2 regions of the Neorhizobium sp. LjRoot104 genome follow, and region 1 is predicted to be linked to the other one. Evidence: predicted binding sites of a transcription regulator. Region 1 holds the regulator's gene; the other holds the start of a gene.
What was found. The regulator LexA, encoded in region 1, represses DNA repair genes until DNA is damaged. The targets are predictions, from matches to a motif close to TGTTCNNNNTGTGTTCNG.
Positions count from the first base shown of each region.

Region 1 (4,198 bases):
CGTCTTCACAGGCTTCGCCCAGGCCTATCCGGTCAAGAAGATCGCCGCACTCGGCGCCCTGACGATGGCGACGGCCTACTACCTGATCTCCGGTTTCGGCGTTTCGGCGGAGCGGGCCTATATCATGATGGCGATCATGCTGGTCGCGGTGCTCTTCGATCGGCCATCAATCAGCCTGCGCAATGTCGCGCTGTCGGCCCTGGTCATCATCGCCATGTCGCCCTCGGAAATCCTGGGCCCGAGTTTCCAGATGTCGTTTGCCGCCACCGCGGCCCTGGTCGCCGGCTACGCCCTCTGGAAACACAGGGCGGAAGGCCGCGATCCCGAACCTTTGCCGTTCCGTCACCCTGTGGTGACGCCCGTGCTGGCATCCTGGAATTTTGCGGCCGGCGTCTTCGTGACATCGCTGATCGGCGGCATCTCGACAGCAATGTTCTCGGTCGAGCATTTCCACCGTATCGCCGCCTACGGCCTAGCCGCGAACCTCGCCGCCATGCCGATCATCTCCTTCGTGGTCATGCCCGCCGGGCTGGCCGGCATGCTGCTGATGCCGTTCGGCCTCGATGCTCCCTTCATGAAGCTCATGGGCCTCGGCCTGGAATGGGTGATCGCCATCGCCAAGCACATCGCCGCCTGGGGCGGCGATGTCGGCACAGGGCGCCAGCATCCCTGGTTCCTGACCGTCTCGACCGCAGGTTTTCTGCTGCTGACGCTGTTAAGGACGAGACTGAGACTGATCGGCCTGCCGCTGATGGTGACCGCCCTGGTGCTTTCCTGGCATGAGCGGTCGATGCCCCTGCCGGATATACTGATCTCGGAAGACGGGACCACGGTCGCCCTTTTAGACGGGGAGAGGGTCGCCATCAATCGCGCCCGCCCGCCCGACTTCATCTACGACCAATGGAAGAGGGCTCTTTTGCTCGGCGATCCCGTCAAGCCTGAAATGTCGCCATCCAGGGACAAGCCGCCCGACGACAAACCGCTCGGCGACAAGCCTCCCGGCGAGAAAACAAACGAGCGGCGCGAACTGACCCCACCGGAACTCGAAACGGCAAGGTCGCAAATGAAACGAGCGCCTGCCGGCCGCTTCACCTGTCAACAGAAAGCCTGGTGCGCGGCACGCACGGGCAAGGGAATTGTTGTCGCTATCGAGGACGGCCGTTATGCCGGTGCCGCCTGCGACGCCGCCACTCTTGTCATAGCTCCGCGTGCCCGCTTCGACCAATGCCGGTCCGGCGCGCTGATGATCAATGGCGCCACGCTTCGCAAGGCGGGTGCCCTGGAGATTTCCCTCAACGAGGCGGCCGATATACGGCGCTGGAAGGTCCGTGCCGCCATGGAGGGCGAGGACCGCCCCTGGAGCCGGCACCGCCACTATGATTGGCGAAGCCAGGGGTTCGATAGGTCATTGCCGGAACCGCTCCGGCAGCTGATCAATGATACCGGCGGATGAGGCCGACGAGCTTGCCCTGGATCTTCACCCGGTCCGGCCCGAAAATCCGGGTTTCGTAGGCGGGGTTGGCGGCTTCGAGCGCGATCGAAGCGCCGCGGCGACGGAAGCGCTTCAGCGTCGCTTCCTCGTCGTCCACCAGCGCCACGACGATATCGCCCGGATTGGCCGTATTGCTGTTGCGGATGATCACGGTATCTCCGTCGAGAATGCCAGCCTCGATCATCGAATCGCCCTTGACTTCGAGAGCGTAATGTTCGCCGGAACCGAGCATTTCGGCCGGCACGGCGATGTCATGCGTATTGTTCTGGATCGCCGAGATCGGCACGCCGGCAGCGATGCGGCCCATGACCGGAACGGTGGTGGCGTTCGATACGTCGTCGTTGGCGGCCGGCTTCTGAGGTGCCGCGACGGGCTGCGGCTTGCCGAGGCTGCCCTCGATGACGCTCGGCGAGAAGCCGCGGCGGGGCTGGATGCTGGGCGAATAGGCTTCCGGCAGCTTGATGACTTCGAGCGCGCGGGCCCGGTTCGGTAGGCGGCGGATGAAGCCGCGTTCCTCGAGGGCCGTGATCAGCCGGTGGATGCCGGACTTGGACGCGAGGTCGAGAGCGTCCTTCATTTCGTCGAATGACGGCGGGACGCCGGATTCCTTCATGCGTTCGTGAATGAACAGAAGCAATTCCTGTTGTTTGCGCGTGAGCATCTTTTGGCACCCTCAGAGTCGGAAACAAATCCAGAACGGACACTATATGTTCCATATGTGTTCCGCAAGCCCCTAAAATTATGTGAAGTATGACGATTTTTCTTCATAGATGCGTGCCAGATATCTCGTGTCACACCACTTGCGCGGCGCGAGCCCGCTGCCAAAGTAGCTTTGCGATTCCAATTCCGGGGGCCCTCGCGTGAACGCAAGACCAATCGATCATCTCGTGCTGCCGGTGGCGGGACTTGCCGCTGCGCGTTCTCGGCTCACGAAGCTTGGTTTTACAGTTGCGCCCGACGCTTTTCATCCTTTCGGCACAGCCAATGCTTGCGTGTTCTTCTCGGATGGCAGCTATCTGGAGCCGCTGGCGCTTGCCAATCGCCGCCATGCAAGCGCTGCCGCCAAACGCGGTAACGTTTTTACCGCCCGCGATCTGGCCTTCCGCAAGGGGCGCGACAGGCAGGGGCTCTCCGCGCTCGTCATCGCCACGGGTGACGCGATGGCCGATCACGCGCGTTTCAAGATGCGTGGCATCTCGGCAGGCGACGTGCTTGAATTTTCCCGCGGCATGACCCTGGCCGACGGTTCCGAAACGCAGGCGAGCTTCCGGCTGGCTTTTGCGGGTGATGACCGCGCGCCGGATTTCCTGATGTTTTCGTGCCAGCGGATCAATCCCCTGCCGGCCGATCGCGACGAACTGGAGCGCCATTCCAACGCCGTCACGGGGCTGAGCGAGGTCATCCTGTCGGCATCGGCACCCTCCGATTTCGCCCCCCTGGCGGAGCAGGTGCTGCTGACCAAGGCCAAGCCGGAGGCGGCGTCGATCGAACTTGCCGCGGCCAATGCCCGCATCCGCATCCTGCAGGATCAGCAGCTCGAAGCGGAATTCGCCCTGCCGTCGATGCCGGGTGGCGAGGGGCTGCGCGGCCGGGTGATCATCTTCAAGACGACGGATCTTGCCGTGACAGAGATCACCCTTGCTGCTAATGACGTCGCATTCGTCCGCCGGGAGGGCCGTGTTCTCGTCTCGGCGGCGCCCGGCCAGGGTGTTTTGTTCGGCTTCGAGGAATAGGTTCATGGACGTTACCGCAAATTCCAGCGTCTCCGTAGGCGAAGGAGACGGCAAGGTGGTTTTCGCGCAGGACGCAAAACTGTCGCTGATCGCCGGCCCCTGCCAGATGGAGAGCCGCGACCACGCCTTCATGATGGCGGGCGAGCTGAAGGAACTCTGCGGCAAGCTCGGCATCGGCCTCGTCTACAAGTCCTCCTACGACAAGGCCAACCGCACGTCGATTTCAGGCAAGCGCGGCATCGGGCTCGAAACCGCCATGGAAATCTTCGCCGACCTTAAGAAGGAATTCGGCTTTCCGGTCTTGACCGACATTCACACGGAGGAGCAGTGCGCAGTCGTCGCCGAGACGGTCGATATCCTGCAGATACCGGCCTTCCTCTCCCGCCAGACGGACCTGCTTGTCGCAGCCGCCAGGACGGGCCGTGTCATCAACGTCAAGAAGGGCCAGTTCCTGGCGCCCTGGGACATGAAGAACGTCCTTGCCAAATTCACACAGAGCGGCAATCCGAACGTGCTGCTCTGCGAGCGCGGTGCTTCCTTCGGCTACAACACGCTCGTCTCCGACATGCGCTCGCTGCCGATCATGGCGTCGCTGGGCGCCCCGGTGATTTTCGATGCGACGCATTCGGTGCAGCAACCGGGCGGGCAGGGCGCTTCCACCGGCGGCGACCGCACCATGGTGCCGGTGCTGGCTCGCGCAGCCGTCGCGGTCGGTGTCGCCGGCGTCTTTCTGGAAACCCACCAGGACCCGGACAACGCGCCCTCGGACGGCCCCAACATGGTCTATCTGAAGGACATGCCGCGGCTCCTCGAAAAGCTGCTCGCCCTCGATGCTGTCGCCAAGGCGGCTTGAGCCCGCTCACTAAAAGCGCGCAACCTGCCTCGATTGTAATTTTCGTGTCATTGATTATGAGACATTTTCAGTGACCTCGTGACGTCAAGTCCAAACCCAGGGAGAGACCCTTGACCGCCA
Region 1 covers NZ_CAXURS020000001.1:1,426,710-1,430,907, forward strand. Annotated here, with positions in the region: gene ACSQ8R_RS07325 (ComEC/Rec2 family competence protein) at 1-1,453, shown strand, start outside; gene lexA (transcriptional repressor LexA) at 1,434-2,153, opposite strand; gene ACSQ8R_RS07335 (VOC family protein) at 2,353-3,225, shown strand; gene kdsA (3-deoxy-8-phosphooctulonate synthase) at 3,230-4,078, shown strand; gene eno (phosphopyruvate hydratase) at 4,189-4,198, shown strand, end outside.

Region 2 (4,198 bases), on a different contig from region 1:
GACAGTGACCAGCTCAAGGAGATTGGACGTCCCCGGCATGGCATGGCGCTGGAAAAACTGCTCGCCGCCAATGCCATCTGGCGTGCGGATGATCGAGCACGGTCGACCCTTGATATGCTCGATCAGCCAGGACCCGACAGCTTCGTGATAGCGAGCCAGATCGACCTTTGTGACGGGCTGCTTGTCGCCGGCGTCCGGCCACAGCGGCTTGTCAGGGCTGGAGATCATCACTCCCATGACCTCCGCCTTTGCACCCTTCCGAAACCGCTTCTGCGCCGGCTTGTCGGTTTCGGGGTCTGGCACCTCCTGTTCGACCGGAGATGCCGGAGTCTCTGCCTCGACCTCGTCCGCCGGCTTGTCCTCCCGCAAGCCCTTGAACGATGCCTGCCGTACCTGTCCGTCCGCGGTCCAGCCGGCGAATTCGATCTCGGCAACGAGCTCGGGTTTCAGCCAGACGACGTCGGATGACTTTTTGGGAGCCCCGATGCCCGTGAATGGTGACTTCGCGGTTTCAAGTGCCCGCAGCTTCGGTAGAAGTGTCTCGACGACCTTTGCGCCGTACCCCGTGCCGACCCGGCCGACATAGACAAAATGATTGCCGCGATTAACGCCCAGCAGCGAGCGGAATTTGCCGTTGGTCGTAGCGTACGCGCCGATAACGACTTCATGACCAGCACGGCACTTGGATTTCGCCCATGTTTCCGTACGCCCGGACTGATACGGCGCGTCCGCCTGCTTGGATACGATACCTTCCAACGACAGCCGACAAGCAGACTTCAGCACCGCATCGCCACCGGTCTCGAAATGCTCGACAAAACGAAGGAGCGGATCTTCGCCTGCCTCGGATAGGAAGGATGCCAGTCTCTCCTTCCGCTCCGTCAGCGGATGGTCACGCAGATCGTCATCGCCGACAAACAGGAGATCGAAAGCCAAGTAGACCAGCTCATCCGTCTTTCCTTCCGAGAGCGCGGCTTGAAGGGCCGCAAAGTCAGGTGCGCCGTTCTCATCGAGAGCGCAGATTTCGCCATCAATGATGCAGTCGGGAAGGGAAGAAGCGGCGGCGGCGATTGCGGGCCATTTCGCTGTCCAGTCGAGGCCCTTGCGGGTCTTCAGCGTTACGTCACCATTCTCGACGCGCATCTGGATGCGGTACCCGTCGAATTTGATTTCGTGGATCCAGCCTTTTCCCGCCGGCGGACGGGTAAGGGTTTCACAGAGCTGCGGCGCGATAAAGTCAGGCATAACGGACTTGGCGCGCTTCGTGGCCGCGCGTTTTTTCCCCTTGCTTGCATCCAACTTTGCTGTCGCCTTGCGCTCTTCGGCGGCAAGGCCATGACTGCTGTCCCAGACGGCATCCGCTTCGGCCGCATCACCTTCCAGCATGAACGGCTTCGGCTTCCTGCCCTTGCCGGACGCTATCGACTCCATCGTGCGACCGGATGCAACGGAGGTGTTATTGTCTTCCAGGATCGCTGCCCCGTCTGCCTCGACCGAATGTTCGTCGTGATGCTTGATCAGCAGCCAGTTGGTTCGCTTGCCGCCGTCGCGATCATGCCGCATCCGCACAAGGACGAAACTTCCTTGCAGGCGTTTGCCGTGCAGTACGAACTTGAAGTCGCCCTTCTTCAGGGCTTCTTCCGGCGATTTATTGCCTTCCGGCTCCCAGTAGCCTCGGTCCCAGAGCATGACGGTACCACCGCCATATTCACCTTTTGGGATCGTGCCTTCGAAATCGCCGTAATCGAGCGGATGATCCTCGACCTCGACTGCAAGCCTCTTGTCGCTCGGATCGAGCGACGGCCCCCGGGTTACGGCCCAGGATTTGAATACGCCGTCGAGTTCAAGGCGCGGATCGTAATGCAGGCGGGTCGCGTCGTGTTTCTGTATGACGAAGCGCAGGCGATTGGATGGCTTGATGCCCACCTCGCCGCTCGGCTCCTTTGTCTTCTTGAAATCCCGCTTCGACCGATATGTCGAAAGACTGTCAGCCATGATCTCGCAACTCCGCCACACAATACGAAAGGAGCCGGCTCGACCGGCTCCCGACTGGTCAACGTCCCGAAACCCGGATCGCATCGAGATCGCCGAAACTGCGCTGCACGGCGGCGATCTTCTGGGACGCAATGTCGGCCGACACTTCGATCTCTCCCTCGAGCGGCGCATCGGTACGCACGTCGCCGTCACGCAACACGTCGCCGCCCGAGGGTGCAGATCCTGCCGAGTTTTCAGACGCGACCGGCTGCACGAATATATCGGACCGGGAAATTCCATGGCTCTGGACCAGATGTTCTATCGCAAGGTCCGCAGCCTCACGGGTCTTGAAGGTTGCGCGGATGGTCGTGGTGCTATCGTCAGACATGAGTTTCTCCCTGCGTTTTGGTCATCGGGTACCAAACGTCGCTCCGGTCGTGTTGTTTCGGTCCCAATGGAAAACTCAATCTCGTCGGGTTGGATTCGTGCCGGACGCCTGTTATGTTCCCTCTTTGTTTTCATTTGCGTTGAACGACCCACATGAACGACATGACTGCACCATCCCCTCGCAAGATCATCCATGTCGACATGGATGCCTTCTACGCGTCGGTGGAACAGCGTGACAATCCGGAGCTACGCGGCAAGCCTCTTGCGGTCGGCGGCGCGGCTGCTCGTGGTGTGGTTGCTGCGGCAAGCTATGAGGCCCGCGAGTATGGCGTCCGCTCGGCCATGCCGTCGGTGACGGCGGCTCGGAAGTGCCCGGAGCTGATTTTCGTGAAACCACGGTTCGAGGTCTATCGCGCCGTCTCGCAACAGATCCGCGAGATCTTCGCGGAATATACGCCGCTGATCGAACCGCTGTCGCTCGACGAAGCCTATCTCGACGTGACGGAAAATCTCAAGGACATGCCGATTGCCACCGAGATCGCACTGGAAATCCGTGCGAAGATAAAGGCCGTCACTGGTCTCAATGCATCGGCCGGCATTTCCTACAACAAGTTCCTTGCCAAGATGGCGTCGGACCTCAACAAGCCGAACGGCCAGGCCGTCATAACGCCGAAGAACGGGCCTGCATTCGTCGAAGGGCTCGCGGTTAAGAAGTTTCACGGCGTCGGTCCTGCCACCGCCGAGAAGATGCACCGTCTCGGCATCGAAACCGGCGCCGATCTCAAATCGAAATCGCTGCTCTTCCTGACGGAGAATTTCGGGAAATCCGGCCCCTATTTTTATGGCATCGCTCGCGGCATCGACGACCGTCCGGTGCGGCCCGACCGGGTGCGAAAGTCGGTCGGCGCTGAAGATACGTTTGTCGATGACATCGACGATATTGCCCTGGCCACCACCGAGCTGAGACCTCTGGCGGAAAAAGTCTGGTCGCATTGTCAGGCAAAGTCGATCAGCGGCAGGACGGTGACGGTGAAGATCAAATATTCGGACTTCACCCAGGCAACGCGAAGCAGGACGGGCACGTTTCCTGTCACGGGCGTTGCTGGGATCATGGAGGCGGCATCGGCGCTTCTTGCCACGGTCTATCCCTTCAAGCGCCCGGTCCGTCTGCTTGGCGTTACGCTCTCCTCGCTCACCAACGATCAGACAGACCATGACGGGGAACAACCCCAGCTCGACCTGGCTTTATGATCGGGTTCAACAAGAGGAACGATCAGGATTTCCGACATTTCTCTCCCCAGAGTCCGCGTCATCGATCTCGAGACCGGCGGCAATGGCCCGAACGATGTCTGCGAGATCGGTTGGCAGGATGTCGTTCTTGGTGACGATGGCGTGTGGCGGGTGACCGAGGAGCGTGGCGCACTGCTGGTCAATCCCGGACGGCCGATGACGCCGGATACGATTGCCGTGCATCATATCCTTGACAGCCAGGTGGCCGATGCTCCGTTCTGGAAGGATATCGCCGCAAGCGTGCTGCGACCTCCGGGGCGGCTGGATGCGCTCGCGGCGCACCGGGCGGGTTTTGAACAGCGCTACTGCACGCCGCGCTTCACCGGTGGAACGCCATGGATCTGCACCTGGAAATCGGCTTTGCGAGTCTGGCCGGAACTGCCGCGCTTTTCCAACCAGATGCTGCGCTACCAGCGCATGCCGGAGGGTCTCGTACATGACATCGGCCTGCCGGCCCATCGCGCCATGCCCGATGCGTATGTCACCGCGCATCACCTCCGGGACCTCTTGAATGCGACATCTCTGGACCAACTCCTGGCCTGGAGCCGCG
Region 2 covers NZ_CAXURS020000002.1:1,737,015-1,741,212, forward strand. Annotated here, with positions in the region: gene ligD (DNA ligase D) at 1-1,992, opposite strand, end outside; gene ACSQ8R_RS30415 (hypothetical protein) at 2,051-2,359, opposite strand; gene dinB (DNA polymerase IV) at 2,512-3,609, shown strand; gene ACSQ8R_RS30425 (DNA polymerase III subunit epsilon) at 3,760-4,198, shown strand, end outside.
Region 2: dinB (DNA polymerase IV) is a predicted target of LexA. The motif match lies at 2,474-2,491, and genes of this name have one in related genera.